DNA from 2 places in the Brucella cytisi genome. Region 1 is predicted to be linked to the other one. Evidence: riboswitches for the same ligand, from Rfam matches in the RefSeq annotation. Region 1 holds a riboswitch; the other holds the start of a gene.

Region 1 (16,072 bases):
TTCAGGGTCGGCATTGAGGGTGATGTCGGTGACGACGGAGACGATAACGGCGCCTGCTTCGAAAACACCGGGCGCGCGTTCAACGCTCATGCCCCCGATGCCCACCAGCGGAATGTTGCCGATGCGCGCTTTCCATTGTCCAAGGCGCGGCAGGCCCTGCTCGTGCCATTTCATCTTTTTCAAAATGGTCGGATAGATGGGGCCGAGTGCGATATAGTCAGGCTTCACCGACAAGGCACGGTCCAGTTCGGCCTCGTCATGGCTTGAAACACCCAGTTTCAAGCCACCGCCCCGAATGGCACTGAGATCGGCATCGTCGAGGTCTTCCTGTCCGAGGTGGATGAAGTCGCAACCTTCCTCCAGCGCCACCTTCCAGTAGTCGTTGACGATCAGCTGACAGTTATGCGCAAGGCAGATCTCCCGTGCGGCGCGAATTTCACTGCGCAGCTCCGGCTCGCTCTTATCCTTGACGCGCAGTTGCACCAGCTTGACGCCGAGCGGCACCATACGCTCCAGCCATTTTGCGCTATCGAAGATCGGGTAGAACGGATCGAGGGCCATCACAAAAATGCCTTTCCGAGAAGAGGGGTGGACGGCGCGGCCATGTCGCGGGCCTCAATAGCGTCGGCTTCAAAGGCAAGCCACCCGGCTTCGACCGCAAGCGCGAAACCGCGTGCCATGGCGACGGGATCGCCAGCCTTGGCGACGGCGGTGTTGATGAGCACGGCGTCGAAGCCCAGCTCCATCGCTGCTGCCGCATGGGACGGCACGCCGATGCCGGCATCGACAACAAGCGGAATATCGGGGAAATGCGCCCGCATGGTCTTCAGCGCATAAGGATTGTTGAGGCCTCGGCCCGAGCCGATGGGCGCGCCCCAGGGCATCAGCACCTTGCAACCGGCTTCAATAAGCTTTTCCGCGACGACCAGATCGTCATTCATATAGGGAAAGACCTCAAAGCCGTCGTCGCAGAGTATGCGTGCTGCCTCGACCAGTCCGAACGGGTCTGGCTGCAATGTGTCGGTATCACCGATCACCTCCAGCTTGATCCAGTTGGTGTCGAAGATTTCGCGCGCCATTTTTGCCGTGGTCACCGCTTCGCGCGGTGTGTGGCAGCCTGCCGTGTTGGGCAGAACAGCCACGCCCAGCTCCCGGATCAGCACCCAGAAATCCTGTCCGGCGCGGGCCTCGCCGCTTTCACGACGCAGCGAGACGGTGACGATGTCGCTTTGCGAAGCGCGCACCGCATCGGCTAATATGGCCGGCGATGGATATTGCGCCGTGCCGAGCAGCAGGCGGCTTTGAAATTTTTTGCCATAGAATTCCAGCATCTCAGCCTCCCTGCATCGGGGCCAGAACTTCGATGCGATCGCCAGCCGACAGGGTCGCGGCTGCGCGCTCGTCGCTGGCCACGAATTCGCCGTTCAGCGCGGTTGCAACAACCGCTTCATCCAGTTCGATTTCGGCGAGCAGCGCCGCCAGATTGGCGGCTGCCGTGGTGATGACCTCACCGTTCAGCACGATCGTCATGCATAGTCCTCCACAAATTCTGGTTTGGGCTCTGGCGCATCCTCCGGCATGGTCGCGCTCGCAACCGCCATGCGTGCCACGGCGGGCGAGAGCAGGAAGCCGTGGCGGTAAAGCCCGTTGACATAGACGGTTTTGCCGCGCCGTCGGACGCGGGGCAGATTGTCGGGAAAGGCCGGGCGCGCATCGACACCGGTTTCGAGGATTTCCGCCTCGCCGAAGGCCGGATGCAAGGCATAAGCGGAGCTCAAGAGTTCCAGCGTCGAGCGCACGCTGATGCCACCCCGCTCATCGCTTTCAATCATGGTTGCGCCGATCATGTGTACGCCGTCGCCGCGTGGCACGATGTAGAGCGGAATCCGCGGATGCAGGAGGCGTATGGGTCGCTTGAGATTGATATCGCGCGAGCGCACAACCAGCATTTCACCCTTGACGCCGCGCAGGTCCTGCAACTGATCACGCGCTGCAAGACCGCGTGCATCGACGGTAATGTCGGCCTCGACTTTGACGTCTTTCGCATCCTGCCCCAGATGAAAGACGACGCCTTTCTTCTGCAGTTTTTCGGCGAGCTCGATCAGTGTCTGGCGCGGGTTGAGATGGCCTTCTGCCGCAAAGAAAAGTCCCTGCCGAAAACGGCCGACAAGGTCTGGTTCCAGCGCATCGATCTGGTCTTGATCAATGGTGTCAAATGCTTCCGTCCGGCGGGCAAAGCGGCGCAGTTCGGTCGCATCGCGTGTGTGCGAGAGTACAAGCGTACCCTTGCGATTGACTGTCGAAACGTGCTGCTCCCACCAGCCGATCGCTTCCTGTCCCAAACGAACGACTGGCTCTTCCGCGCTCTCGCCTTCGCACCATGGTGCCAGCATTCCGCCTGCAAACCATGAGCAGCTGTCGGAACCGATCTCAGTGCTTTTGGCAATGACAGTGACTGCATGTCCCTGACCGTGAAATTCTGCCGCGCACACTAGACCGGCGACACCCGCTCCGATGATGGTGACGCGCATCACATGGCCTCCTCTGAGGGAACTTTCCAGAGATTATGGAAGTGATGAACAGGCCCATGGCCCTGTCCGATCTTCAACGCATCGGCGGCGCGGATTGCCCCTTGCAGATAGGCATGGGCTGCAATGACTGCTTTTTCGAGCGGAAGGTTCTTGGCAAGCTCTGCAGCAATGGCTGAGGAGAGCGTGCAGCCCGTGCCATGGGTGTTACCGGTCCGGATACGCGTCGCCTCGACACGCAATGTTGGCTGATCGCGGCGAACCAGCAGGTCGACGCAGATTTCGCCTTCCGCATGGCCGCCCTTCATCAAAACAGCTTTCGCGCCTAGTTCGAGCAAGGCACGCCCCTGTTCTTCGGCGTTTACATCGTCGCGAGCCAGATCGCTGTCGAGCAAGCAGGCCGCTTCAGGCCGGTTGGGCGTCAGCAGCGTGGCCAGCGGAACCAGTTTCTGGCGCAAAAGCGCAATGGCGTTTTCGCTCAAAAGCCGGTCGCCGGATTTTGCAACCATCACCGGGTCGAGTACGACAGGGCCGGAGAAATGCGCAAGGCCCCGCGCAATGGCCTCTATGGTTTCGGGCACGGAAACCATGCCGATCTTCACCGCCGCTACATCGAGATCGCTGAAGACGGCATCGATCTGCCCTGCGACGATGGCGGGTGGGATATCGTGCACTGCGCTCACCGTGCAGGTGTTCTGCACGGTCACAGCGGCAATGACGCTCGCACCATAGACGCCGAGCGCCGAGAATGTCTTGAGGTCGGCCTGAATGCCAGCTCCGCCGCCACTATCGGAACCGGCAATAGTCACGCATATGGGCACGAATGCCGCACTGCCGTTTGATGTGGTTCGGGAGAAACTGTTTTTTTGGTCCATCATCACGTCTCTCATTCCGAACGGAAAATGAGACGTCATGAACCTGTTTGGAGCTTGAACTCCGATGAGGGAAACCCTCGGCTGCGACGCGTCAAACTCCGTTCCCTACGCAGGTATTACCCGGATCAGGTTCAATGGGTTAACGCGATCAGCGTCTCTCAGCCTTTTGTGTCGCAACATCGGACGGAAAACCGCTTGGCACTTTTCCTGATATTGCTTCGAAGGCACCCCAACGAATTTTGCGTCTTTAGGCATAGGCTGGAAGTTGAAGCCGGTCAAGCGATGGAAAAATGCAGTTTTAAAGAAAATCCTTAAATCGACCCTCAATTTGTATATGGTTTATTAAAATTCTCGGCTTTAATCTATGTTCGGGGTGCATCTTCCGCGTGTTACTCATGGTGCCATGAAACTTGACGGTCCACTTGTAGGGTGGATCGAGATTATCCAGTAGGATCAGTTGGATGAGGGATTTACGATGAGGAAGCGGAGGGGCGCTTCAGCTTCGACGGAAGGCACGATGGCGCACACGTCCGAGCAGGACTTCCGCATCCTTTTCACAACCCATCCGACACCGATGTGGGTTTATGATCCGGAGACGCTGCATTTCATCGTGATGAATGACGCTGCCTATCGGCTCTATGGATATACCGCTGATGAAATTCCGGGAATGACAGTGCTCGATATTCGGCCCCAGACAGAACGGGATCGAATGCTGGCTGCCATTCGTGATCGCAGCGACCTTGAACGACCGGAGCGCTGGCAACATCTGCGCGCGAATGGTGAAATCATTGATGTTCTGACTTACGGACGTCAAGTGCTGTTTGACGGTAAGGAAGCGATTCTCGCCATTGTTCAGGACAGGACAGAGTTGGCAGAAGCCAATCGTCAGGCAAACCACGCCCAAACCCTGCTGGACAGCCTCGTCAACAATCTGCCGCTTGGTGTCTTCGTCAAGGATATGCACGATGACGGTCGGTATGTGCTCTACAATCAGGCCGCATCAGCGGCGAGCGGACAGCCGGTAGACGAAGCCATCGGTTCGACCGACCTCGATCTTTTCCCTGAACGCGAGGCAACCGTCATCATCCAGCAAGATCGCACGGCGATGCGGCGTCGGGGCGTGTTGAACGTCGAACGCAAGATCGAGCGCAAGGACGGAACGTCGCGAACGATGCGGATCATAAAATGTTCGATCCCACCGGTCGAGGGCAACGAGCCCCGCTATTTGATCGGGCTCGTTGAGGATATAACCGAACGGCGTGAGATCGAGGAACGCATGGCACATATTGCCATGCATGACAGTCTGACAGGCTTGCCGAACCGCGCCTATTTTGCTCACCATGTCGAGAGCCTGTTGAAAAAGGGCGGGGATTCCGAGCCTTTTGCCTTGTTCTACCTTGATATCGATCATTTCAAGAACATCAACGACAATATCGGGCATCAGGCTGGCGACCAGCTTTTGCAAGAAGTGGCGCGTCGACTGAAGCAGATCACGACTTCGGATGAATTCATTGCCCGGCTGGGAGGCGACGAATTTGCCATTGTCTACCGAAACGGGACACTGGCACAAATTGCAATGTTCGCTGACCGTATCCTTTCTGCTTTTCAGGATCCGTTCGAACTGGTGCGCAATTCAGAATTCGTCGCCTGCAGCATGGGCATCACCCAGGCGCCATTGCATGGAGACAATCCCGATGTGCTGATGCGCAATGCCGATCTCGCGCTTTATGCTTCAAAATCAGGTGGACGTCGTACATTCCGGTTCTATCAGCACTCCCTGCGTCTGGCGGCGGAGAAGCGTTATGTCATGACCGGCGAACTTCGTCAGGCTCTGCTGGATGAACAGTTTGAACTGCATTATCAACCGATTTTCAATCTTGAGAGCGGCAAGATTTCCGGCTTTGAAGCGCTGATCCGCTGGCGTCATCCTGATCGCGGTATGGTTTCACCGGCGGAATTCATTCCACTGGCAGAAGAAACCGGGCTCATCGGACCGATCGGCGACTGGGTTCTAAGGACTGCATGTCGGGAAGCTGTGCTCTGGCCGGAGGAAATAAAAGTCTCGGTCAATCTTTCACCGGTCCAGTTCAGTCAGACCACGATCTTGCATTCCGTCACGGATGCGTTGGAAGCAGCGCGTCTTTCACCCGACAGGCTTGAGCTTGAAATCACGGAGTCGGTCTTCTTGTCGAACAGCAAGAACAATATCGAGTTGCTGTTCGAACTTCGCCGATTGGGCGTTCGTATCGCGATGGATGATTTCGGGACCGGCTATTCTTCTTTGAGCTATTTGCGATCATTCCCATTTGATAAGATCAAGATTGATCGCAGTTTCGTTTCAGGGATCGAAGTCGATACGCGCGATCTGGCCATCATTCAGGCTGTGGCAACGCTCGGTGCGGGCTTCAATATTGTCACGACGGCCGAGGGCGTGGAAACCGCACAACAGTTGGAACGTTTGAAGACCGAGCGTTTTGGCGAAGTGCAGGGTTTCTTGACCGGGCGGCCAATGCCTGCCGGAGACGTGCATTCCTTTATCCAGAATCGCAGCAATGTCGGTCTGGAAATGCCTGCAGCACACAACCGATTGCCGATTTAGGGCATCGCCCACTTGTTATTGAGCGGCGCTCGAAAAGCCATAACACCAGACGAAAAGTCCAATCCGAACCTCGCCTTAAAAAGGGCTTGACCTTCCAACGGTGGGAAGCCCTATCTAGAGAGCAACTCTCGAATTATGCCCTTTCCGGGCGATGAAAGGGATTGCCATGAACAAGCCGGTTAATCACGAAACCATCAGTTTTCCAGTGCCCGTCGAAGGGATGAGCTGCGCGTCTTGCGTGTCATCCGTTGAAAAAGCTGTGTCTAAAGTTCCGGGCGTCGACAAGGTTTCCGTCAATCTTGCGACCGAACGTGCCGATGTGACTTTCAAAGGCGCACCGGATTTGCCGTCGGTGATCGATGCCATTCGCAAGGCAGGTTACGATGTCCCGGCAGGGAACATTGATCTTGCTATTGAAGGCATGACTTGCGCTTCCTGCGTCAGCAAGGTTGAAAAAGCGCTTAACGCTGTTCCGGGCGTGATGCGCGCCAGCGTCAATCTTGCGACCGAACGTGCCCATGTGGAACTGGCCGGGCCGGTACAGCCCTCCGAACTCATCAAGGCGGTTGAACAGGCAGGTTATGAGGCGCGTTCGCTGGATGACGCGCAGAGCGACGTCAAGCAGGAAACGCAGTCCGAGAAGCGGGATGCTGAAGCGGCAGAACTGAAGAAAAGCGTCATTCTCTCTGCCGTTTTGACCTTGCCCGTTTTCATTATGGAAATGGGTTCGCATCTGATCCCTGCGGTTCTTATGTTCGTCATGGACAGGATCGGTATGCAGAACAGCTGGTATCTGCAGCTTGTGTTCACCACGCTGGTTCTGTTCGGTCCGGGATTGCGCTTTTTCAAAAAAGGCATTCCGGCGCTGTTGCGCGGCACGCCTGACATGAATTCGCTGGTTGTGGTTGGCACGCTTGCCGCATGGGGCTATTCGGTGGTCGCGACTTTCCTTCCCGGTGTGCTGCCGGAAGGCACGGTGAATGTTTATTTCGAGGCTGCCGCCGTCATCGTCACATTGATCCTGATCGGGCGTTATCTGGAGGCGCGTGCCAAGGGACGCACCAGTGCGGCTATCAGCCGGCTGGTCGGCTTACAGGCGAAGTCGGCGCGTGTGGTGCGTAATGGCGAGACGATCGATGTGCCGCTGGAAGATGTTCGCGCTGGTGACGTCGTACAAGTCCGCCCCGGCGAGAAAGTGCCGGTCGACGGCGAGGTGATCGAAGGTTCGTCCTATGTGGATGAATCGATGATTACCGGCGAGCCTGTACCTGTTGCCAAGGAAAAGGGCGCGGAAGTGGTCGGCGGTACGATCAATAAAACCGGTGCTTTCACCTTCCGTGCAACCAAGGTTGGCCGTGATATGGTGATCTCGCAGATCATCCGCATGGTCGAGGACGCTCAGGCCGACAAGCTGCCAATTCAGGCAAAGGTCGACAAGGTGACCGGCTGGTTCGTACCCGCTGTTATGGCAGCCGCAGCACTGACCTTCGCTTTGTGGCTTGTGATCGGTGGCACGGGCATGCTGGGTTACGCGCTGGTGAACGCCATTGCGGTTCTCATCATCGCCTGCCCGTGTGCCATGGGCCTGGCCACACCAACATCCATCATGGTCGGTACCGGTCGTGCAGCCGAGTTCGGCGTCCTGTTTCGCCGCGGTGATGCTTTGCAGACCTTGCGCGATGTTTCCGTTATCGCCGTCGACAAGACCGGTACGCTGACACAGGGAAAGCCCGCTTTGGCCCATTTTGCGACGGTCGATGGCTTTGAAAAGGATGAACTTCTGGCACTTGTCGCGGCTGTGGAGGCACGTTCCGAACACCCGATTGCCGACGCGATTGTAGAAGCAGCGAAAGAGAAGGGATTGAAGCTTGCGGATGTATCGGCTTTCGAAGCCGTACCTGGATTTGGTCTGAAGGCTCATGTGTCCGGCCATGAGATTGCCATCGGCGCTGATCGTTACATGGCGAAACTCGGTCATGATGTTGCTGTCTTTGCCAATGATGCGAAGCGTCTCGGTAATGAAGGGCAGTCTCCGCTCTATGCAGCTGTCGATGGTAAGCTGGCAGCAATCCTGACTGTTGCCGACCCAATGAAGGAAACCACGCCAGCGGCGATTGCTGCCCTGCACGAGCAGGGGCTGAAGGTAGCCATGATCACCGGCGATAACCGCCGCACGGCGGAAGCCATCGCAAAACGTCTCGGCATCGATGAAGTCGTTGCAGAAGTGCTGCCAGACGGCAAGGTTGAAGCGTTGAAGCGGCTTTCGGCAGGTGGCAAGCGGATTGCCTTTGTCGGTGATGGTATCAACGATGCGCCTGCATTGGCTGCTGCCGATGTCGGCATTGCGATTGGCACTGGCACGGATATTGCGATTGAAAGCGCGGATGTGGTGTTGATGTCGGGCGATCTGCGCGGCGTGGTCAATGCCATTGCCATATCGAAGGCGACGATCCGTAATATCAGCGAAAACCTGTTTTGGGCCTTTGCCTATAACGTCGCGCTGATCCCTGTCGCGGCGGGTGTCCTCTATCCGTTCACTGGCACGTTGTTGTCACCGGTTCTGGCGGCAGGCGCCATGGCTTTCTCCAGCATCTTCGTGCTGAGCAATGCCTTGCGGCTCAAGGTTTTTAAAAGCCCGATAGAGGCCTGAGCAAAAGAAAGGCGCGGTGTTGACCGCGCCTTTTTTGTTTCAGAGCATTTCCAGCAAAAGTGCGAAGCGGTTTTGCGTAGGATAATGCGTACAAACAAAGACATAGAGCGGTTCCGTTTCAACCGGAACCGCTCTAATGAGTTCCTACAGCCTTGCCGTATGTCCGGACCACATTGCGGACGGCCTCCACTATCAAGGCGTGGGGCGTCGCTTCAATCTCACCCGAGGCGACAGCCGGATAAAGCGTGCCCAGATACTGGCTGATCAGCGTTTCCGGTATCTTGCGCCCTTCCAGACGTTTCAAAAGCGCATCGACGGCAGCAGTTGCGACCGGATGCGGCCAGTAATAGCGAATGCGGTCACTATAAGAGAAATGGCGTTGCAGGCGCAGTTCTTCCGCATCACCGTGGTAATATTTTTCCCAGTTCTTCGGCTCTGCGAGAAGCAGCGCTTCCATCTTACCGCGCAGGGTTTCTTCTTCCAGCAGCTTGTCGAGGAAAGCTGCAATCTGGTCGAGGCCATAGAGTGTCTCGCGCAGTGCAAAAGTCAGGCCGGGGCCGACTTTCAGAATGGTGAAACCGTCATCAACCAGATCGGAAAGCGCTTCCACCGGCTGATAGTCGGTGGAGTGGGCTTCAAAGACGAATTGCGCCATTTCGCTGAGAACGCCACTGAGAGCTGTCGCCTTCTCGCTGTTGTAGAACACGAGATTTTCGTTGCCGAACTCTACGCCCGGCTGCACCACGACACCGATGGCGCGGGCGAAGGCGTCTTCCAGCCCCAGCGCTGCGAAAGCCTTGCGGTGAATGGCGACGGTTTCGACCGCCGCACTCGGCTTGGTCAATTCCAGCTCTTCGATTTCTTCCATCGCGCCGCCGGGGATCGGTACTTCGGTGCCGATGATGTAGACCGGCAGGTCGTATCCGGCTTCACGGGCCGCTGCTTCCGAAACCTTGGCCAGACGCGCAGCGCGCTCGGCGGTCACGGCATCGGGTAGCGCGACCGGCTCGCCAGCACAGCCCATCGAGGTGTCGAGATGGATCTTTGTGAAGCCAGCGCGCACGAAGGCGTCGATCATCACATCCGACTTCAGCAAGGCTTCTTCGGCGGGCAGGTGCTTCCACGGGTTCGGGCCGAGATGGTCGCCGCCCAGAATAAGCCGCTTGGTGTCGAAGCCGACGCGGGCTGCGATGTCTTCCACGAAGCGGCGGAAGTCGGCAGGCGTCATGCCTGTATAACCGCCATCCTGATTGACCTGATTACAGGTGGCCTCGATCAGCACATCCGTGTCGGTTGCAACGCCTTCGAGGAGGGCGGCTTCGATCACCAGAGGATGCGCAGAGCAGATCGACGTGATGCCACCACGAACTCCGCTGGCGTAACGGGCGGGAAGTGCACTTAGAACTTGCGTACTGCTCATGCTGGAACTCCGTTTTTCTGAAGGAGGGCTTCTATTTCGGCCATGGTCGAGGTGCCCTCCATCGGCCCTTTGACACCAACGGCGCGTGCGCCGGTGGCGTTGGCGATGACAAGAGCTTCTTTTGGTGCCATGTCGCGCAGCCAGCAGGTGACGAATGCCGCGCCAAAACTGTCGCCCGCTCCGGTCGGGTCGATCTCATCGACCTTGAAAGCAGGCGCGGAAACCTCGCCGGACTGGTCGAAATAGCTGGCGCCTTCCGCGCCGCGCTTGACCACAACGGCCTTGATGCCACGCGCCAGAAGTTCTTGCACGGCGGCCTTTTCTTCGGTCGCCTTGGTGAAGAGGAAGATTTCCGGGCCGCTCGGCATGAACAGGTCGGTGTTTTCCAGCGCATGGGCCAGTGCCTGGCGCATACCCGGTAATTCGAGCATTTCCTTGCGGATATTCGGATCGAAGGAGACAGTGCCGCCCTTCGCCTTGATACGGATCGTCGCCTCGTGGATCGCCGAAACAATGCCATCGGAGAACAGGGCGGAGCCCATGATATGCAGATGATCGGCAGTCTCGATCAGCCTTTCGGCTTCGGGCGTCAGGCCGATGGCACCGCATGCGCTGTGCTTGATGTTGAAGATGAAATCGCGATTGCCGTCCGGACGATAACGCACGAAGGCGCTGCCGGTGGCGGCTGTCGGATGCACGCTGATGGCCGATACATCCACGCCGTCCTTCTGCAGGCGCTCGACATTGAGCGCGCCGAAGTCGTCATTGCCGACCGCGCTGACCATGCCGCAAGGCTGGCCCATTTTGGCGGCCTGATCGATGAAGATTGCGGGCGCGCCGGAGGCGAACGGCCCGATCAATGGGATGGCGGTCTTGAAACCGTTGCCGGTTTCCATGGCCATGATTTCGACGACGATCTCGCCGATGGTGATGATCTTTTTCATAAGGTGCACCGCGATTATGTGCGCATGGATTTCGAGCGCACGTCCAGCCAGACGGCGACCAGAATGACCACGCCCTTGACGATGAGCTGATAGAAATAGGGCACCGACAGCATGTTCATGCCGTTATTGATGACGCCGATGATGAGCGCGCCGAGAATGGTGCCGACCATGGTGCCGACGCCGCCAGCAAGTGAGGTGCCGCCCAGCACGACCGCAGCAATGGCGTCGAGTTCGTAGCCCATGCCTGCATTGGTCTGTGCTGAGGACAGGCGTGATGAGAGCAAGATGCCGCTGATGGCTGCCATGACGCCGGAGAGCATGAAGACGATGATCTTGATGCGGTCGACGCGGATACCCGAATAGATCGCCGCTTCCTTGTTGCCGCCCGACAGATAGATGCGGCGACCGAAAACAGTCTTCGACAGCAGGATATAATTGAAGATGAACAGAACACCGACGATCCAGATGATGATCGGCAGACCGAGCCAGTTTTCCGAACCAATGGCGAGCCAGGTATCGTTTTCGATGATTTCAGGCGCGCCATTGGTCGGCAGGCTGACCATGCCGCGATAGATGCCCATTGTCGCAACCGTCACGATGAAGGATGGCAGCATCAGCTTTGCCGAAAGTACACCATTGAGCCCGCCCATGATGGCGCCCGCCGCAAGGGTGAAAATAACGGTCGGCACGAAGCCGAAGCCCATGGCGAAGGCTTGCGCTGCCACCATGCCGGAAACTGCGATGATCGAGCCGATGGACAGGTCGATTTCGCCGAGCAGGATCACATAGGTCATGCCATAGGCAGCAACGGCGATCACCGCCACCTGCTGCATGATGTTCATGAAGTTGTTGAAAGCGAGAAAGCGCGGGTTGAGCACCGCGAAGACCACGCAGAGCACGGCCAACGAGATGATGATACCGCCATACTGGCGAACCAGCGGGGAGCTGAAAAGCGAACGGCGGACTTCCGCGTCCACGGCTTTCTTCTGAATATTTTGTGCGTTGCTCATATGTGCATTCCTGCTGCGTAGCTCATGACGGTTTCGGGCGTAAGGCCATCGGCATCGACAATGGCGGCGACATGCTTGTTATGCATGATAGCCACCCGGTCGCTGAGGCCCAGCACTTCCGGCAGTTCGGAGGAAACCATCAGGATCGCCGCGCCATTGGCGGCAAGTTCACGGATGATGCGATAGATTTCGAATTTTGCGCCGACATCGACGCCGCGTGTCGGTTCGTCGAGAATGAGGATGCGCGGCTTTGTCTGCAGCCATTTTGCCAGCACGATCTTCTGCTGGTTGCCGCCGCTGAGCGACCCGGCAACCGTGTCGATGGATGCTGTCTTGATGGCAAGACGCAGTACTTCCGCCTTGGCGGCAGAGCGCTCAGCCCGAGAGCGCATGAGGCCGAAAGGCCCTGCAAGCTGTCCGAGCCCAACCATGTTGATGTTGCGCTCAACGCTATGCGGAAGAACGAGGCCTTCTTCCTTGCGGTTCTCGGTCACGAAAGCAATGCCGTTGCGAATGGCATCGGTCGGTGAGGAGAGGGTGATGGCTTTGCCGTCGAGCCTGATTTCGCCCGTGGGCCGAAGGATACCGAACAATGCCTTCATCACGTCCGAACGGCCAGAACCGACCAGTCCAAAAAGCCCCAAAACTTCGCCGGGTTTCACGTCGATGGAAACATTGCTAAATTTGCCCGCAACCGAGAGGTTCTTCGTTTCAAGTATGGGCGGCACGCTTGCCGATGGCCTCGGCGCTTCGCGCGGCGGATAGATGTCGTTCATCTCACGGCCGACCATCAGGGCAATCAGTCGCTCGATGGTGGTCTCACTCTTTTCCGTGGTCGTTACATATTCGCCATCGCGAACGACCGTAATGTCGTCGGAAAGCCGCATGATTTCTTCCATGCGATGCGAAATATAAATAACGGCTGTGCCCCTGGCTTTCAGGCGCTCGATAATCGAAAACAGGATTTCCGCTTCGCTGTCGGAAAGCGATGAGGTCGGCTCATCCAGAATGACGACGTCAGCAGGCTGGCTCAGGCCCTTGGCGATTTCGACGAGCTGGCGCTGGGCAATCGACAGGTCGCCGACCTTTGCGCGTGCATCGACGGGCAGACCAAGCTCATCGATGAGCTTGTCGGCAGCTGCGTTCAGTTCCCGCTCCCGCACAAAACCGAAGCGGCTAGGCTCATGATTGGCGAAGATGTTTTCGGCCACGCTGAGATTGCGCGACAGACTCAATTCCTGAAAGACTATGGCGATGCCATTTGCACGGGCATCGCGCGGGTCTTTCGGCGCATAGGCTGCGCCTTTCAGCAAAATGGTGCCGGAGGTTGGCTTGAAAACGCCAGCCAGAATCTTCATCAGCGTGGATTTTCCGGCGCCGTTTTCGCCAAGAAGCGTATGCACGCGGCCGCGACGCACGGTCAGGTTCATGCGCTTGAGTGCGATGACCGGGCCGAAGGATTTCGCCACATCGCGAATTTCAAGAACCATATCCGGCAGGGCGTTTCCTTCGGATTTGGTGGCTGTCTCGGTATCTGTCACTTTGGGGGGCCTCCACTCTCCGTTATTCAGTTTCGCAGTGGATTTTAAGATCGATCCCGAGCGAAGTCTGCAATTCAAAAGGGTTGCGGCGGCGGCAAGGCGTGTGGTGTTCGCCGGGCCGCCGCACGCAGATAGGAAACAGCGACTGGGAGGAGTGTCGCTGTTTCACGCGGTGTTACTTGGTTTCGCCGTCCTTGGTGACGACGCCCGGAACGATTGGCTGCTTGGCTGGAACTTCCTCGCCCTTGATGACCTTGGCAGCGGTTTCAACTGCAACCTTGCCCATCTGGTCCGGGTACTGGGCGATAACGCCGACCATGACCGGGTCGTTTTTCACGGCATTGCGGGCTTCTTCCATGCCGTCAAAACCGATCACCTTGACCTGGTTTTCAAGCTTGGCCGATTTCACTGCCGAGGCAGCGGCCAGCGCAGCATCGTCACCGAAACCGAAGATGCCGACGATATCCGGATTGGCCTGAAGGATGTTCTGGGCAGCCGAAAGAGCTTCCGGACGGGTGATGCCCGGCTGGATTGCCACGATCTTGATGTCGGGATATTTGGCAATGCCCTTCTTGAAGCCTTCAATGCGGTCCACGACCGACTGAACCGTCGGGTAATCGATCACAGCGACGTTGCCCTTCTCGCCGATGGACTTTGCCATCAGTTCGGCAGCCTTTTCGCCGCCTGCGAAGTTGTCCGTGCCCACAAACGAGGTCACATCGACATTGTTGGCCGGAACATCGACGGTAATGACCTTGATGCCAGCCTTTTCAGCCTTGTTGATGGCCGAGCGAACGCCCTTGCTGTCAACCGGCGAGATGATGATGACGTCAACGCCCTTGGTGATGAAATCTTCCACATCGGCAAGCTGCTTGCTCAGGTCCTGATTGGCGATGGAGACTTCCAGCGGTACATTTTCTGCCTGCGCTTCCTTTTTCATCGCATCTGCGAGCGCGATGTAGAACGGATGCTGCTGGGTGAGAAGCGACGCGCCGATGCCTTCGGCAGATGCAGCACCTGCCATCATTGCCAGAGCTACACCGGAAAAGAGAATACGGCTGAGCGATTTGCGAAACATGATTTCCTCCGAATGACCGGCGCTCGCCGGGGCGTCCTTCTATGGGACATGAACAACGGTTTTCCTGCTGGTCCGTCAGTTGTCGCCAACTTCAAACCTCCCGAAGGGCAGGGCCTTCAGCTCGTGATTGAGCCCCCCTAGACATGCTAGAGCTTGTTCAGTGTGTCAATATAAAATTTTTCACGTGTAAAAATTATAACGATTGAATTTGGGCAGGTTATATAGGCGTGAACTGCAGCAGGCACGTGAAGGCGTGGACTACTGATCACTGATGTGTTGAAATTTGTTGCTTCTGGGCGGAAATAAATTTACGCATGAAAAGAAAAATGGGTGGTGCCGAAAAATCGCTTCGATACCCCAATGGGAAAAGCAGGGCATGACCGAACAGAAGATCAGGACGATGGAAGAGTTCGCGGCGGCAAGCGGATTGTCTCGTCCTACGGTCTCGAAATATTTCGACAATCCTGAAAGCGTAAAGCCTTCCACGCGGGCTCGTATCGAAAAGGCGTTGAAAGACTATAATTATCAGCCCAACATTTTTGCAGTCAGCCTCAATCGCAAGAAGCCGAAGAATATCGGCGTTATCGTTCCGCATATATCCGATCCATTCTATGCGGAAATCATTCGCCAGATCGAGATGCGCTGTCTGGCGGAGGGCTACTGGACCATCGTGCTGTCATCTCATGGTGAGAGAAAACTCGAAGCGCGGGCGATGCGCACCTTGATGTCTCTCAAGATTGCGGGTGTTCTGATGGCTCCGCTCGGTTTCGATACCGACGAGAAGCTTCTTTCCAGTCTGTCGAACTCGACACCTGCAGTTTTCCTGGACAGCCGTATCAGCGATGATCAGCCGTTCGTCGGCACGGATAATCGTCAGAGCATAGGGAATATCACCGAATATCTCTATCGAACGGGGGAGCACCCCTGCTTCCTCGAAATGCCAGCTGTAAACCAGAATGCGCTGGAACGGCGTTCGGCCTATATCAAAACCATGGAAAGGCTTGGCGTTGAACCAATCGTCCTTCCCATAGCCGCAAAGAACTGGAATTTTGAGGAGCTGGGCTATCAGGAGGCAGGCCGGATTTTTGATCGCGGCGGGTTTCCGACGCGCACGGTTCTGTGTGCCAATGATCGTCTGGCCTTCGGCGTGATCTCCGCCGCTTTCGAGCGTCGGCGCCATGTCGGGCGCGAAGAGGGCTGCGATCTTCGCGTCGCCGGTCACGACGACCATCCTCTCAGTCGCTTCACCTGTCCGCCGCTGACGACGGTTGCGCAGGATTATCGGCAAATCGCGCAACTCGGTCTCGATATGCTTTTCTCGCGGATCAATGCGCAGGAAAGCGGGGCGGCCGTCGAGAAGGAAATTCGCCGTCTCGATAGCCACCTCATCATGCGCGGATCTGCGTGATATCACCGAAAAGCCTCCT
Region 2 (16,072 bases), on a different contig from region 1:
CGGCACGCTACTGGCAAACGAATTCGCCCCGCGTGTCCATAATTCGGGCCACTGGACGGAAGCGGCCTGCGCCATTTCGCAATTCGAACAGCATATCCGCGCCATCGCCGGTCTGCCTTTGGGTAACACCGACCGGCATTCGGATTGCGTGATGGAAAACCTGATCGGCGACGATGTCGAGAAGGTGCCAGCGATTCTCTCTGAAAAGGATGCCGTGCTGCATCTTTACGGTAAAAAGGAAGCACGTCCGGGCCGCAAAATGGGCCATGTGACGCGCATTCACCCCTGCGGGAAATAATGTTCATCGGGAATCCCGTTGATTCCCGATGAATCTTTGCCACCTGCCAAGAATTTCAGCTCCAGTGCCCTGAATCTGCGGCTCAGGAGTTGACATTTGCCTGAAACCTTGTGTATTTCGGCCAACCCTTCGGGCATCTAACAGTGCCTGTAATCAATTGGCGCCTCGAGCGCCTGTTTTTATGAAGCCCCGCGGCATCTGCACGTCAACGGGCCAACAAGACCGGTGATTGACATGAAGATCAAGAACTCGCTTAAAGCGCTCAAGGGCCGTCATCGTGACTGCCAGCTGGTCCGCCGCAAGGGCCGCGTTTACATCATCAATAAGACCGCCCCGCGCTACAAGGCTCGTCAGGGCTAATCTTATTTCTGATTTTGCATTTGACGTTTCGCTGCGCATGGTAAAATCTATGCGCATGCGGAACGTTTTTGCATGTCTGGTTTCTTTTTCTGTGCTCGCGTCGCTTGGTACGACGGTGCCGCTTGCTTATGCCGAAGTGGCACCCGGCAAAATACCGCTCACCGCACCTCTGACACCCGTTCAAACCGGTCCCGACAGCGAACAGAAACCTGCCCCCGAAAAGCCCGCACCAGCGACAGCCCAGACGCCTGAAGAGCGTCTCGACAAGCTCTTTGCCGATCTTCGCCGCACGACGGACGAAGCCAAGGCGCGGCGCATTGCTTCGCAGATCAATACGCTGTGGTCGCAGTCAGGCAGCGCAACAATCGATCTTCTGATGCAATGGGCCAATGCGGCGATGCTCGAGCGGCGTTATCCCTCGGCAATAGACTTCCTGAATGAGGCCATCGCGCTCGACCCGGAATATGCGGAGGCCTGGAACCGCCGCGCTACGGTCTATTTCCTGCAAAAAGACTACGCCCACGCCATGTACGATATCAATCGTACCCTAGAGTTGGAACCGCGCCATTATGGCGCCCTGACCGGCATGGCGGCCATCTTGCGCCTGCGCGGCCTCAAGGAACAGGCACTAAAAGCCTATGAGCAGGCTCTCATCGTCTATCCGATGATGCGCGACGCACAGAAGAACTTCAACGATTTGGCCGACGAACTGACGGATACGCGGACTTAGAGCCTGTTCCAGAAGTCGCCTGTATCGCTTTTTGATTCAGGCTCTTAGAACGGCTCCTGCTTACCCCCAAAACATTCTCAAAATTCATCAAGACCAAAACAAAACGCGCTCCGAAGGAGCGCGTTTCTTTATATGCTATCTGCCATAACTGGATGAGATTCCGGCTGTGGCGAGCCGGAATCGAAGATGGGCGCTTTAGCGACCAAACTGGTGGAGTTTGAGAGCCCGAGCGGAATGTACTTCCACGCATAGTCCCGAGAAGTCGCAGAATTTTCGGATTAGACTATGCGTCAAAGAAATACACATGAGCACCGGAAGCGCAAAACAACGCCATTTGCCGGCCGTCACGGCTGGCATATCTTCAGTTTAAATGCCTGACTTTCCGTCTGGTCCAATATAGGCGATGCGCAGCATGTTGGTCGCGCCCGGCGTGCCGAATGGGACACCAGCGGTAATGATGACGCGGTCGCCAGCCTTGCCGAATTCTTCATGGAAGACGATTTCGCAGGCATGGTTGACCATATCTTCCAAATCATGCGCATCGGCTGTCACCACGCAATGCAGGCCCCAGACGAGCGACAGCTTGCGCGCAGTATCGACGACCGGCGACAGGGCGATGATCGGTGTGCGCGGACGCTCGCGAGCGGCGCGCAGGCCGGTCGTGCCGGAAGCGGTGTAGGTTACGATGGCCGAAAGCTTCAACGTCTCTGCGATCTGGCGTGCAGCAAGCGAAATCGCGTCGGCACCCGTTGGTTCTGGCGCAGCACGCTGCGCATCGATGATGGTCGAATAGGTCGGTTCCTTTTCAACCTGTTCGGCAATGCGGTTCATGGTGGCAACGGCTTCGACCGGATACTGGCCCGAAGCCGATTCCGCCGAAAGCATGATCGCATCAGCACCTTCAAACACAGCGGTTGCAACGTCGGACACTTCGGCGCGGGTCGGAACCGGAGCTGTAATCATGGATTCCAGCATCTGCGTCGCGACAACCACCGGCTTGCCCGCGCGGCGCGCCTTGCGGGTGATCTGCTTCTGAATGCCTGGAACGCTTTCAAGTGGCACTTCAACGCCAAGATCACCGCGCGCAACCATCAATGCGTCCGAAAGCTCGATGATTTCATCGAGACGCGTCACAGCCTGCGGCTTCTCGATCTTCGACATCAGCCCGACCTTGCCGCGCGAAACCTTGCGCACTTCGGCCAAATCTTCCGGACGCTGGATGAAGGAAAGCGCAACCCAGTCGATTTCTTCCTTCAGGACGGCGTCGAGATCCTTGCGATCCTTCTCCGTCAGCGCGCCGACGCCAAGCGTCGTATCAGGCAGGCTGACGCCCTTGCGGTCCGAAATGCGCGTTCCGGAAACCACCTTGCAGCGGATCGACTTGCCGTCGCTCGCCTCGGCGACCAGATGCAGCTTGCCATCGTCGATCAGCAAGCGATGACCCGGTTCGACAGCTTCAAGAATTTCCGGATGCGGAAGATAGACGCGATGTTCATCGCCGGGCGCTTCGTTGTTGTCGAGGGTGAAGGTCTGGCCGGGAACGAGATCGGCCTTACCGTCCTTGAACTTACCAACACGCAGCTTCGGGCCCTGAAGATCGGCCAGAATGCCGATCGGACGGCCCAGTTCCTTTTCCACATTGCGGATGCGCTTGACGAGGGTGCGCATCAGGTCATGGTCGGCATGACTCATATTGATGCGGAACACATCCGCGCCTGCCTCAAACAGCTTGCGGATGACGGCTTCCTCACCCGACGCCGGACCTAGCGTGGCGAGAATCTTGACCTTGCGGTTGCGCTTCATTGACTATTCGTTCCTGTAACGGTGGGATTTGCTGTCGGCGTTTCATCGGTGAGCTGAACCATCCAGCTCGATTGTTCCCCGGTGTCGTATTCCTGGAAGCCGTTGCGCTGGAAACCGCGCGCGAAGCAATCCTGGACGCCAGTAATACGGAATTCTTTCTCGGCCACGCACATATTGACCTTGCCCTCCCAGCGTCCGCCGCCCTGAGCGTCTTCTGCATAGAGGTAATAATAGCGCGATGTCAGCGGCCCCTCGATGAGGGTTTTGCAGCTTGATCCGTCGATATGCCACCAGCCTTCGGTCACCCAGCCGGTTTTGGCTCTGTAGCCGATGGACACACCAACCAGGTTCTGGGTTGCATTGCATACGCGGAAATCCGCACGAGCCTCTATGGATGTCATGCCCAGCGCAGTCATCAGCACACCGGCAAACAAAACTAGAGATAGTGGAAGTCGCATACGCAGAACCCCTTCAGCCCGCTATCGGTTTTATCGAACAATTTATATTGCACAGGGAAATCCCATCTCGGGCAAATCCCATTTCGGGTCGCTCTCTTTTCGGCAGTTTCGCCTTTGATGTCAACGCAATCCCATTGAGAACAGGTACTCTTCATCAAAGAATGATCGTTGCAATCCGGGCTTTCTCATGACAGACCTGAAACAGCTTCCCGCACAACACAGAAATAATCCCCTTATTTAGCCTCGGATTTCGCTCCATGCCGCTTCAATCCGGATCAAACGCTTCGCCGCCATTCTCACCGGCATACAGTGTCGACGGCGATTTTAGTCTCGGCCTGCTCCTGACCGCCGATCATGCACGGCGTGATGTTCCAGCCGAATATGGCACGCTTGGTTTGCGGACAAGTGAATTCGACCGGCATATCGCTTATGATATTGGCGTCGAGAATCTGACCCGCAAACTTGCAACCCGCCTGAACGCGCCTGCCGTCCTTGGCGGCTTTTCGCGCCTTTTGATCGATCCCAATCGTGGCGAAGACGACCCGACGCTTATCATGCAATTGTCCGATGGGGCGGTCATTTCCGGCAATTACCCAATGTCGGCAGGGGAACGCGAGGAACGGCTTGAACGCTTCTATCGTCCCTATCACGACACGGTCGCGCGAGCGAGCGAATGCGTGGTGGCTGAAAGCGGGGCAGCGCCTTTCATCGTCTCGATCCATTCCTTCACGCCGCGCTGGAAGGAAAAGGCCCGCCCCTGGCAGATCGGCCTTCTCTGGGACAAGGACGACCGCGCCGTAAAGCCGCTTTTGTCGCTGCTGCGTGAAAACGTCGATCTGACGGTTGGCGACAACGAACCTTATGACGGTGCCCTCAAGAACGATGCCATGTATCGCCACGCGACGGCAAAGGGCTTCGCCCATGTCCTGATCGAGGTACGACAGGACCTGATTGCCGATGACAAAGGAGCAGCTGAATGGGCTGACAGGCTGGCGCCAATGATCGCGCACATCAACACCTTGCCCGGCATTCATGCGGCCCAGCATTTCGGCTCACGTGCTGATCGCAGTGAGTAACAGGCCTGTCAGGAGAGGCTTTACCCGCTATCCACAGGGCTTGACCCGTCAAATCGGGTCGTGCATCGAAAAAGGCTCTTAATTTTGCCTGCGACTCGCGGGAAAAACGGTCCAGACTTTCGATAAGCGGTTTTCGCGCAATGCGTGTCCGCATCATCACAGATTTTGAATTGGAGAACTCCTCGTGAGCGACGACATTACCAGCGAAGCCCAAACCATTGCTGTCGGCCAGTTGCGTGCTTTCATCGAGCGCATCGAGCGCCTGGAAGAAGAAAAAAAGACCATCGGTGACGATATCAAGGAAGTTTACGCGGAATTGAAGGGCTCGGGGTTTGACAGCAAGGTCGTGAGGACCATTATTCGTCTGCGTAAAAAAGAAGACCATGAACGTCAGGAAGAAGAAGCCATGCTGCAGCTTTATATGGATGCGCTTGGCATGAGCTGATTTCGGCTCTTCCCGGAGCCTTCCTTCTTCCCGAAATCGAAACCCGACGGATCGCCCGCGATTCGTATTCAGAGGAAGGGGATAAGGTCTATGGAGTTCAGGAAGCTCGGACATACCGAACTCAATGTTTCGCCACTTTGCTTCGGTGGCAATGTATTTGGATGGACGGTCGATGAAGCGACGTCTTTTTCGCTTCTCGACCGTTTTGTCGATGCTGGATTCAATTTCATCGACACAGCGGATGCATATTCCGCCTGGGCGCCCGGAAATGTGGGCGGCGAATCCGAAACCATTATCGGCAACTGGCTGAAATCTCGCGGCCTGCGCGACAAAGTCGTCATTGCCACCAAGGTTGGGTCCGAGATGGGGCCTGACGAAAAAGGTCTTTCCCCGGCCTATATCCGCAAAGCGATCGATGCCTCCCTCAAACGGCTGCAGACGGATTATATCGATCTCTATCAATCGCACTGGGACGATCCCGAAACACCGTTCGAAGATGTGCTCGGCACCTATAAAGAGCTGATCGATGCAGGCAAAGTGCGCGCCATCGGTGCGTCCAATCTCACGCCTGAGCGACTGACTGAAGCGCTTGACGTCGCCCGGACCAACAATCTGCCGCGCTATGAAAGCCTGCAGCCGCTTTATAATCTTTATGATCGAGCAGATTTCGAGAATGGGCTGGAGAAAATCTGCCACGAAAACGAGCTTGGCGTTATTTCCTATTATTCGCTCGCAGCAGGGTTCCTGACTGGAAAATACCGTTCTGCTGACGATCTCGGACAAAGCGCGCGCGGCAAATCAGTCGAAAAATATCTGACGGATCGTGGTTCGCGGATCATAGCGGCACTCGATGGCGTGGCGCGCAATCTCGATGTCACGCCTGCACAGGTCGCAATCGCATGGCTCATCGCGCAGCCATCAGTCACAGCCCCTATTGCCAGCGCCACACGCTCGGCCCAGCTCGGTGAGCTGATCATCGCAGCCGAACTGAAACTCAGCGACGATGAAATCGCCTTGCTGAACAAGGCGAGCGGTTAAATTTTGAAGCATCGAAGGGGATCGCCCTACCCTTCGATTTCCTCTCGCAGCATTTCCAGCTCCAGCCATTCTTCTTCCATGGCCGCATTTTCGGAGCGCTTCTTCTCAAGAAGATCGGCAGTCTTGGCAAAAAGCGCCGGGTCCTTGGCATAAAGCTGCGGATCGGCGAGCTTGTCTTCCAGCACTACGATTTCCTTCGAGAGAGCGTCCATCTTGCCGGGCAGCGTTTCGAGCGCGAATTTCTGCTTGTAAGAAAGCTTGCGCTTTTCCTCACGCTTGGGCTGCGGCGCATCCTCTTCCGACTTCTCGTCACTGCGGACGCCTGAGACCTTGACCGAGCGGCGGCTCAAGGCCTGCTCCTTGCGCTGCGCCATCATGTCGGCATAGCCGCCTGCATATTCGAGCCAGCGCCCGTCACCTTCCGGCGCAATCACCGACGTAACCGTGCGATCCAGAAAATCACGGTCGTGGCTGACCAGAATGACTGTGCCAGGAAAACCTGCAACCAGTTCCTGCAGCAGATCGAGCGTTTCCATATCAAGATCGTTGGTAGGCTCATCGAGGATAAGCAGGTTGGCGGGCCGCGCCAAAACACGGGCCAGCATCAACCGCGCACGTTCACCACCGGAAAGCTCCCGAATGGGGGTACGCGCCTGCTCAGGTTGGAACAGAAAGTCCTTCATATAGGACACGACATGCCGCTGCTCGCCGTTGACGACAAGGCTTTCGCCGCGCCCATCCGTCAGATAATGCGCCAATGTCTCATCCAGATTGAGACTTTCGCGCTTCTGGTCCAGTTCGGCCATTTCGAGATTGACGCCAAGCCGCAACGTTCCGGAATCCGGCGCAAGCTTGCCAGTCAGAAGCGACAGAAGCGTGGTCTTTCCGGCACCGTTGGGTCCAACGAGACCGATACGGTCACCGCGCTGCACACGGATCGAAAAATCCTTGACCAGAACACGCTCGCCATAGGCCTTGCTCAACCCCTTGGCTTCGATCACCAGCTTGCCGGATTCCTTGGTATCGCTTGCCGCCAGTACCGCTGTCCCTTGTGCCTTGCGATGATTGCGAAAATCGGCACGCATGGAATGCAGTTCGCCGAGACGGCGCATATTACGCTTGCGCCGGGCGGTGACCCCGTAGCGCAGCCAGTGCTCCTCGCGCGCAATCTGCCGCCCCAGCTTGTGATGGTCGCGCTCTTCCTCTTCCAGCACCTTGTCGCGCCATTCCTCGAAATGACCAAAGCCTTGCTCGAGACGACGCGTAAGACCGCGATCCAGCCAGACCGTCGCCCGGCTGACATTTTCCAGAAAGCGGCGGTCATGCGAGATCAGCACAATGGCCGAGCGAATCTGGCGCAGTTCGCTTTCCAACCATTCGATGGTGGTCAGATCCAGATGGTTGGTCGGCTCGTCCAGCAGCAGAACGTCGGGCTGCGGTGCAATCACCCGCGCCAGGGCGGCACGTCGCGCCTCCCCACCGGATAGATGATCCGGCTTTTCGTCGCCGGTCAGTCCGAGATGTTCGAGAAGATAAGTGACACGATGCGGGTCATCGGCTGGTCCGAGCCCCGCTTCCACATAGGCGCGAACATTGGCAAAGCCATCCATATCCGGCACCTGCGGGAGATAGCGGACGGTTGCACCCGGATGTTTGAAAACCTCACCCGACGTTGCTTCCACCATACCGGCGGCGATCTTGAGCAGCGTGGATTTACCCGAACCATTGCGTCCGACCAGCGCGATGCGATCGCCTTCGCTTACCGAAAGGCTGGCATCTTCCAGAAGCGGCGTGCCTCCGAAGGTGAGCTTGATCTCGTCGAGGCGAAGGAGCGGTGGTGCCATGGTTCTCTTCGATAAACAGGGTTAAAAATTCCGCCCTGCTTGTCCGCGACAAAAGCCGTTCTGTCAAATGGTACGGCACGAAAAGACCCGTGAAAAACAAACAGGCCGGGTTTCCCCGACCTGTCAGCAAACTTATTTATCCAGCTATTGCTGGCCCAGTCATTACTGGCCCAGTGTTACTGGCAAGGCGCTTCGTAGACGCGGCCATAAGGATCGCGGTAACGGCAGTACTGCGTGCCATTGCGCGTCTGGGCTGCACCAAGGAGCGTACCGGCAACGCCGCCGATAGCAGCACCGGCAAGAGCGCCACGGCCATTGCCGCCAATTGCACCACCGGCGAGTGCGCCGAGTGCTGCGCCACCAACGCCGTACCCGGCCGTGCGCTGTTCATTCGTCGTGCATGCAGCCGTCGAGAACGCGAGCACGCCAGCAACAGCAATCATCGTAAGACGTGACTTCATTGAAACATCTCCTACAAGAGTTGAACTAATCACCGACTTTGCGTCCCCAATTTCGGCGTAAAGCAGATGACACCCGCTTGGCCCATTTACAATACGTTTCGCCTGCCAGCGTCAAGCTCTTTCGATTGATAAGGTTATCGGCCCCAGAGCGGTGTTTCCTCCATCGCCAAGTTGGCTATAAGTATCGCCAATCCAGAACTCGCAGTAACGCGAAGTGTTCCACGAACTACATTGGAAACTGTCCATGAAGAGCCGAATGGCAGTGTCACATTATCTAACGGCCACTCCGCATTCGTGATCGAAAGGCCTTCGATAGTGCTGAAATTAATCACACTGAACGGCGTCCCGTCCGGAAAATCATAAACATAATCTCCGGGCGGCAAAGGCCAGGCCTCCTCGGAACCGCTGGACAACAGCACGTTCCGCCCTTTTGCAGCCTGCGCTGTCGCCATGGTCAGATGCAGAAGCGTGTGATCAGTGCGCTGACCGCCGAAGGCTCCGCAAAGGATCACCCGATCCGCACCCCGCATAAAGGCCTCCTCGAAGGCCAGTTCCCCGTCCGTCATGTCCTTGGCAGCAGGGAACCTCTTTTGCGGCACGTGTCCATATTGCACGCGAAGCTCAGCAGAAGCCGAATCGAAATCGCCAAGCCAAAGTTCCGGTTCGACACCAAGAGCAGCGGCGTGCCTGATCCCGCTATCGGCAGCGAGAATACGCGCACCTGCAATTTGGTGTTTCAAGCGATCGGTCACGACCAGATCACCGCCAAGGAGAATGACGAATGTGCTCATAAGCCGCTCATAACACGGGCAAATCCATGCCGGAAGCCTGCATTCGCCGCCATTGCACTCCCTTGCCCTTCCCGTTGCGAAAGATTATTCTCGCAACCGCTCTAACGGGGTGCCGTCTGCTTTCGCGGATGGCTGAGAGGCCCAAAAGCATTTCCAGCAAAAGTGTGAAACGGTTTTGCGTCCGGAAATGCTTAAAAAACGGCCAACCCGCTGAACCTGATCCGGTTTGCACCGGCGGAGGGATTAGATGCTCCATAAACGGCGCTCAATCCTCTTGTTGTAAAAGAAAGGAAGTGCCGTGATGCGGCTTTTATCTTTGCTGGCCTTTTCATTCTCCACAGCCCTCGCTTTCACGCCTTCTGCGCAGGCGAAGGACAAGCTCACTGTTTATACCTATGACAGTTTCGTTTCCGAATGGGGGCCGGGCCCGAAGATCAAGGAAAACTTCGAGAAGGAATGCGATTGCGAAGTGGACTGGATCGCTTCGGCCGACGGTGTCGCCCTGCTCAACCGCCTGAAGCTTGAAGGTGGCAATACCAAAGCCGATATCGTCCTCGGTCTCGATACCAATCTGACGACCGAAGCACGCGCCACCGGCTTTTTTGCTCCAAGCGGCATCGACCAAAGCAATGTGAGCGTTCCGGGCGGGTTCAAGGACGATATCTTCGTTCCCTATGATTATGGCTACTTCGCCGTGGTATACGATTCGGAAAAATTGCCCAATCCGCCCAAGAGCCTGAAAGAACTGGTGGAAGGCGATGCTTCCCAGAAGATCGTGCTGCAAGACCCGCGCACGTCGACACCAGGGCTGGGCATGTTGCTCTGGATGAAATCGGTTTATGGCGACGAAGCGGAAGCAGCCTGGCAGAAACTTCAGAAGCGCGTTCTCACCGTCACGCCCGGCTGGTCGGAAGCCTATGGTCTTTTCACCAAGGGGGAAGCGCCGATGGTGCTGTCCTATACAACGTCTCCCGCCTATCACATGATTGCGGAAAAGACGGAGCGCTATAAGGCTCTGGCCTATCCGGAAGGTAATTATCTCCAGATCGAGCTGGCCGCCCAGACCACCACTGGCGCGAAAAATCCACTGGCGCAAAAGTTCCTGGCTTTCATGACCAGCCCCGGCTTCCAGGATGTTATTCCTGAAACCAACTGGATGTATCCAGCGGGCAAGACATCCACCCCGCTTCCAGCCGCTTTCGACGCGATGCCGAAGCTGGAAAAGACTCTTCTCCTGCCTTCCGACGAAGTAGCCAAGAACCGGAAGTCATGGGTCGATGAATGGCTGGCGGCAACCAGTAAATGACGACATTCCCGGCACAGCGCCGCTCGAAAGACGCACCTGCCGCCAGACCGGCTGCGGGTGTACTGGCGCTTGTCTTTCTGGTCGTGCTTGCCGGTGGTGCTCTTGTCGCACTGGCATTCGAAGCGGGCCGCGGTGGTTTTGACGCCGCGGCCAATTTCGACACCTATCTGTGGCGGGTTGCGCGCTTCACGATCCTGCAGGCGATCGCTTCAAGCCTGCTTTCCGTGCTGTTTGCGGTTCCGGTCGCCCGTGCACTTTATGCCGAAGCGAGCTTTGCGGGGCGCGGGCTTATTCTGCGCCTGTTTGCCCTGCCGCTTGCTCTGCCTGCACTCGTCGCAGTGCTCGGCGTCACCAGCATCTATGGTCGCAACGGGTTCATTGCGCATCTGTCAGAAGCCGCAGGCCATCCGTTCCAACCGGACATTTACGGTATTACGGGCATATTGATCGCCCATGTTTTCTTCAACATGCCGCTCGCTGTCCGTCTCATTCTTGCAGGCTACGACTCGATACCAACCGATTACTGGAAGCTATCCGCGCAGCTTGGCATGGGCAATGGAGCACGCTTGCGGCTTATTGAATGGCCCGTAATCCGGCGCAATCTGCCGGGCATGATCGGCCTCCTGTTCATGCTCTGCGTGACGAGTTTCACAACTGTGCTGACGCTGGGCGGCGGACCGCGTGCCACCACGCTGGAAGTCGCTATCTATCAAAGCTTGCATTTCGATTTTGATCCGGGTCGCGCGGTCGCCCTCACCTTCACGCAGCTTGCATTGACGTTGCTGGTCCTTCTGGCCCTGCGGATGACCGGTAGTCCGTCTGAAGAAGGCTTCACCCACGCGGCGACACCGCGACGCTACGGCAAGGCGTCAACGGCTGAACGTGTTGCGAACGTCATCGTCATTGGCATAGGTTTCCTTTATGTCGCACTGCCGATTGCCGGCGTTGTCATCTCCGGCCTCGCCGCAGATCTTGCGCGACTTCTGACCGAGAAAACAGTCTGGCGCGCCATTGGCACCAGTCTGGTCCTCGGTTTTTCTGCAGCATCGCTCTCGGTCATTCTGTCACTTGCGCTTGTGTCGGCACGTGAAGCGATAAAAAAACGCAAGGTCGCCAGTATTTTCGATACGGGTGCCAGCCTGATCCTCGTCATGCCGCCTATCGTCATCGGTGCCGGCTGGTTCATCCTGCTTCGTCATTTCACCGATCCGTTCGCGATGGCACCGTTTATGGTCGTCACCGTCAATGCGGCCATGGCCATGCCCTTTGCCGTGCGTCTTCTACGCCCCGCATGGGATACGGCAGCAAGCCGCCACAACCGGCTTTGCGCACAGTTGGGCATTCGCGGCATCAGCCGTTTCCGGCTCATCGACTGGCCTTCGATCCGCAAGCCTTTCGGCATGGCCTTCGCCTTTGCCATGGCACTTTCCCTTGGCGATCTCGGCACGATTGCCCTGTTTGGCAGTGACGCGCTTTTGACGCTGCCCTATCTCCTCTTGCAGCGCATGGGCAGCTATCGCACATTCGACGCGGCAGGTCTGGCGCTTATTCTCGGGCTGCTTTGCCTCGTATTGATGATGATCGCGGATCGCGCATCCCGAAAGGAAACGCCTTCTCTATGAATGCCCGGATGAACCCCCTTGCCGAAATTCGCCTTGATGACGTTCGTTTCAGCTATGGTGAAACCGCCATGCATTTCGATGCGACGATAGAGGGCGGTGTTATTGCTGCAATTGTCGGACCAAGCGGTTCGGGCAAGTCGACACTTCTCAACCTGATTGCCGGTTTCGAATTTCCGCAATCCGGTCGCATCTTCATCGGCGATAAAGACGTCAGTGAACTTTCGCCAGCGGATCGACCAGTTTCAATGGTGTTTCAGGAAAACAACCTGTTTGCCCATCTGACCGTCGAACAGAATGTCGGCCTCGGACGTTCACCGAACCTGAAGCTCTCCGCGCAAGACCACACCGATATTGCGGAGGCTTTGTCGCGTGTCGGGCTCGCAGGCAAAGAACAGCGCAAGCCGGAAGCGCTTTCCGGTGGCGAACGCCAGCGCGTGGCGATTGCCCGGGCTCTTATACGCCAGCGCCCGGTTCTGCTCCTCGACGAAGCCTTTGCCTCGCTTGGCCCGGCGCTGCGACACCAGATGCTGGATCTGGTCAGGGAGCTTCAACTTGAAACTCGTATGACGGTGCTGATGGTGACCCATACGCCTGAAGATGCGCTCTATCTCGACGCGGTGTTGCTTTTTCTCGACAATGGCCGGATTTCCGCAATAGGCCCCGCCACTGAACTACTCTCTTCGACTGGACCGGAAGCATTGCAGCACTATATCGGCGAAAAGCGGAATTCGACGCTAAACCTCAAATAGAGTTACGGTTGCGGACATATTTTGTTCGCAATCTGCCGGAAGAACCGGCTACAGCTTTCTTATAGTGCCCATGTACGGCTTGTACGCTTTCTGGTCTGTGGCTAGATTTGGCCCCGGATCAAGCAATCTGATTCAGAAGCGAGGATAAAATACTGTTCCGTCAATCGACCCGTTCCCGGGCCTTCCTGTGTCTACCCATATCCCTGCCAGAATGGACGCAGCACAATTGGCGGAAACCAGCCATCGGTCTTGGCTTGCTTGCGGTCGCCCTGATTTCCGGTTGCCAGTCGATCAATTCCAGCAAGGATCTTGGACTGCAGCCTTCCGACAATCCCGTGACGGTCGACAATGTGACGCGCAATGACCGGCTGGCGCAGCTCGGTGCGCAACAACATCCGCGCATTCTCGCGACCTATGGCGGCGAGTACAAGGACCAGAGGCTTGAACGTATGGTGGCCAAGATCGTCGGCAAGCTGACGACGGTTACCGACAAGCCGGACCAGACCTATCGCATCACCATTCTCGATAGTCCCAATATCAATGCCTTCGCATTGCCGGGCGGCTATCTCTACGTTACACGCGGCCTGCTTGCACTCGCCAACGACTCTTCCGAAGTCGCAGCCGTGATTGCCCACGAAATGGGCCATGTCATCGCCAATCACGGCATTCTGCGGCAGGAGAAGGAGGCGGAGACGGCCATCGCCGGGCGCGTCGCCAGCGAAGTCCTGCATAATGAATCTGCCAGCCGCGAAGAAGCGTTGCGCGGCAAGCTGCGGCTTGCCCAGTTCTCGCGTAATCAGGAACTGCAGGCGGATGCCATCGGTATCAAGATGATCGGCGAAGCCGGTTACGATCCGTTCGCTTCGGCGCGTTTCCTGCAATCGATGGAAGCCTATCAGGGCTTTCGTTCGGTTTCGGGCGCGACCGATGCCAGCCTCGACTTTCTCGCAAGCCATCCGGCAACGCCGCAGCGCATCCAGCTTGCGCTTGGTCATGCACGCCGCATCGGCGCACCCGGCGTCGGCACAACCGATCGCGATTCCTTCCTCAACGGAATTGATGGCCTTCTCTACGGCGACTCGCCCAATGAAGGTTATGTCCGCGAACAGACCTTCATCCATCCGAAGCTCGGTGTCACTTTCCGCGCACCAGATGGCTTCACCATCGACAATTCGGCCAATGCGGTCATGGCAAGCGGCCCCGGCGAAGTTGCCATTCGTTTCGATGGCGCATCTCTTCCGGCGGGATCAAACCTTGCCGACTATATCCGCTCGGGCTGGGTAACCGGTCTCGACGACAGTTCGATCCAGACCACCACCATCAACGGTTTGCCCGCCGCAACTGCGCGCGCCAGCGCCGACCGGTGGCAGTTCGACATTGTGGTCATCGGTGCAAACAACAAGGTCTATCGCTTCCTGACAGCAGCACCGAAAGGCAGCAACGCCCTTCTGCCTGCTTCGCAGATGGTCACGCAGTCCTTCCGCTTGCTGTCGCCTGCCGAACAGAACGCCATCAAGCCGCTGCGCATCCGCGTCGTGACGGTGAAGCCGGGCGACACGCTGGCGAGCCTGTCGGCACGCATGCAGGGCACCACCCGCAAATTGGAACTGTTCCGCCTTCTCAATGCCATGTCGGCAGGGGCGACGGTTTCGGTCGGTGACCGCGTGAAGCTGATCAGCGAGTAGGTCGTGATGACGGAAACACGCATCCACTCTGTCCTTGCCGGAAAAATCGTTCCTCTCGGACCGCGTAGCGTTCCAAGCGGCATCGACAAGCATCCGGTTACCGGCAAAGTCCGTGTGACTTTCGAGGGGCTGGACTGCGATGCGCAGGGCGACCGGAAAGTGCATGGTGGACCGGAAAAAGCGCTCCATCATTATCCGCACGATCATTATGCGGTCTGGCGCGAAGAAATCGGCGAAAACCCGCGTCTGAGCGCGCGTGGTGCTTTCGGCGAAAACATCTCCACATCGGGTCTGAACGAGCACAATGTCGCCGTGGGCGACAGGTTCCGGCTCGGCAGCGCACTTGTCGAGGTTTCACAGGGCCGCCAGCCCTGCTGGAAACTGAACGAACGCTTTGCAACCGCCGACATGGCCGTGCGCGTGCAGAAGACGGGGCGAACAGGCTGGTATTATCGTGTTCTGGAAGAAGGCAATGTTGAAGCTGGCGATTCGATGATCCTCGTCGACCGCCTTTCACCAAACTGGACACTGCATCGTGTCTGGCACCTGCTATATGTCGACACGCTGAACTATGATGAACTGTCCGTGATGGCGGAGCTTCCGCACCTCGCCGACAGCTGGAAACGCTATGCCGTGCGCCGCCTCGAAAATCGCAAGGTCGAGGACTGGTCGTCGCGCCTTGAAGGCAAGGCCACCGAACCACAAAAGTAAGGAGCCGTTCGGCCCCTCTACTTGTGTTGCCCTGATTGTAACGGCTTATGCCTGATAGGCAGCCAGTTCGTGCTGGCTCAACAAGGCAATCTTCAGCTTCTCCATCGCACGGCTTTCGATCTGCCGCACCCGCTCCTTGGAAATACCAAGCTTTTCGCCCAGCGCTTCGAGCGTCACGCCGTCATCATCAAGGCGACGCTCGCGGATGATGTGCAGCTCGCGCTCATTCAGCGTATCGAGCGCTACATTGAGCCATTGATTGCGACGTTCCATATCGATGGAGCTTTCAGCGACCTCATCCTGCAAGGGATGGTCGTCAACCAGAAAATCCATGCGGCGGGCTGCGCCCGATTCCTCGTTGTTCACTGGTGCCGACAAGGAGCTATCCGGCCCCGAAAGACGGCTGTCCATGATCTCGACATCGCTTGTCGAAACGCCCAGCTGATCGGAAATTTCGCGATACATCTCGGCCTTGGTCATATTGTCGTCGGACTGAGCCAGTTTTGAACGAAGCCGTCGCAGATTGAAGAACAGCGCCTTTTGCGCCGAACTTGTTCCGCCGCGCACGATGGACCAGTTGCGCAAAATATAATCCTGCATAGACGCACGAATCCACCACGATGCATAGGTCGAGAAGCGCACTTCCCGTTCGGGGTCAAAACGGGCAGCAGCTTCAAGAAGGCCGACATAGCCTT

What was found. Region 1 has a riboswitch for thiamine pyrophosphate ahead of thiD (bifunctional hydroxymethylpyrimidine kinase/phosphomethylpyrimidine kinase). Riboswitches for the same ligand answer to the same signal wherever they lie in the genome.
Region 2: another riboswitch for thiamine pyrophosphate. It lies ahead of thiB (thiamine ABC transporter substrate binding subunit); the one in region 1 lies ahead of thiD (bifunctional hydroxymethylpyrimidine kinase/phosphomethylpyrimidine kinase).

Annotation. Positions count from the first base shown of each region.
Region 1 covers NZ_JBCAUP010000004.1:363,029-379,100, reverse strand. The annotation lists gene AAE521_RS06380 (thiamine phosphate synthase) at 1-564, opposite strand, end outside; gene AAE521_RS06375 (thiazole synthase) at 561-1,331, opposite strand; gene thiS (sulfur carrier protein ThiS) at 1,333-1,530, opposite strand; gene AAE521_RS06365 (FAD-dependent oxidoreductase) at 1,527-2,531, opposite strand; gene thiD (bifunctional hydroxymethylpyrimidine kinase/phosphomethylpyrimidine kinase) at 2,531-3,403, opposite strand; TPP riboswitch at 3,489-3,645, opposite strand; gene AAE521_RS06355 (putative bifunctional diguanylate cyclase/phosphodiesterase) at 3,879-6,002, shown strand; gene AAE521_RS06350 (heavy metal translocating P-type ATPase) at 6,169-8,652, shown strand; gene AAE521_RS06345 (D-tagatose-bisphosphate aldolase, class II, non-catalytic subunit) at 8,786-10,072, opposite strand; gene AAE521_RS06340 (tagatose kinase) at 10,069-11,016, opposite strand; gene AAE521_RS06335 (ABC transporter permease) at 11,031-12,026, opposite strand; gene AAE521_RS06330 (sugar ABC transporter ATP-binding protein) at 12,023-13,516, opposite strand; gene AAE521_RS06325 (substrate-binding domain-containing protein) at 13,743-14,645, opposite strand; gene AAE521_RS06320 (LacI family DNA-binding transcriptional regulator) at 15,022-16,053, shown strand.
Region 2 covers NZ_JBCAUP010000045.1:7,128-23,199, forward strand. The annotation lists gene AAE521_RS25870 (5-(carboxyamino)imidazole ribonucleotide synthase) at 1-298, shown strand, start outside; gene ykgO (type B 50S ribosomal protein L36) at 533-658, shown strand; gene AAE521_RS25880 (tetratricopeptide repeat protein) at 696-1,388, shown strand; gene pyk (pyruvate kinase) at 1,755-3,191, opposite strand; gene AAE521_RS25890 (DUF1036 domain-containing protein) at 3,188-3,649, opposite strand; gene AAE521_RS25895 (N-formylglutamate amidohydrolase) at 3,907-4,725, shown strand; gene AAE521_RS25900 (DUF2312 domain-containing protein) at 4,910-5,170, shown strand; gene AAE521_RS25905 (aldo/keto reductase) at 5,261-6,208, shown strand; gene AAE521_RS25910 (ABC-F family ATP-binding cassette domain-containing protein) at 6,235-8,052, opposite strand; gene AAE521_RS25915 (glycine zipper domain-containing protein) at 8,229-8,513, opposite strand; gene AAE521_RS25920 (thiamine diphosphokinase) at 8,648-9,304, opposite strand; TPP riboswitch at 9,400-9,564, shown strand; gene thiB (thiamine ABC transporter substrate binding subunit) at 9,606-10,610, shown strand; gene thiP (thiamine/thiamine pyrophosphate ABC transporter permease ThiP) at 10,607-12,232, shown strand; gene thiQ (thiamine ABC transporter ATP-binding protein) at 12,241-12,981, shown strand; gene cdlP (cell division protease CdlP) at 13,185-14,666, shown strand; gene AAE521_RS25945 (MOSC domain-containing protein) at 14,673-15,377, shown strand; gene AAE521_RS25950 (RNA polymerase factor sigma-32) at 15,423-16,072, opposite strand, start outside.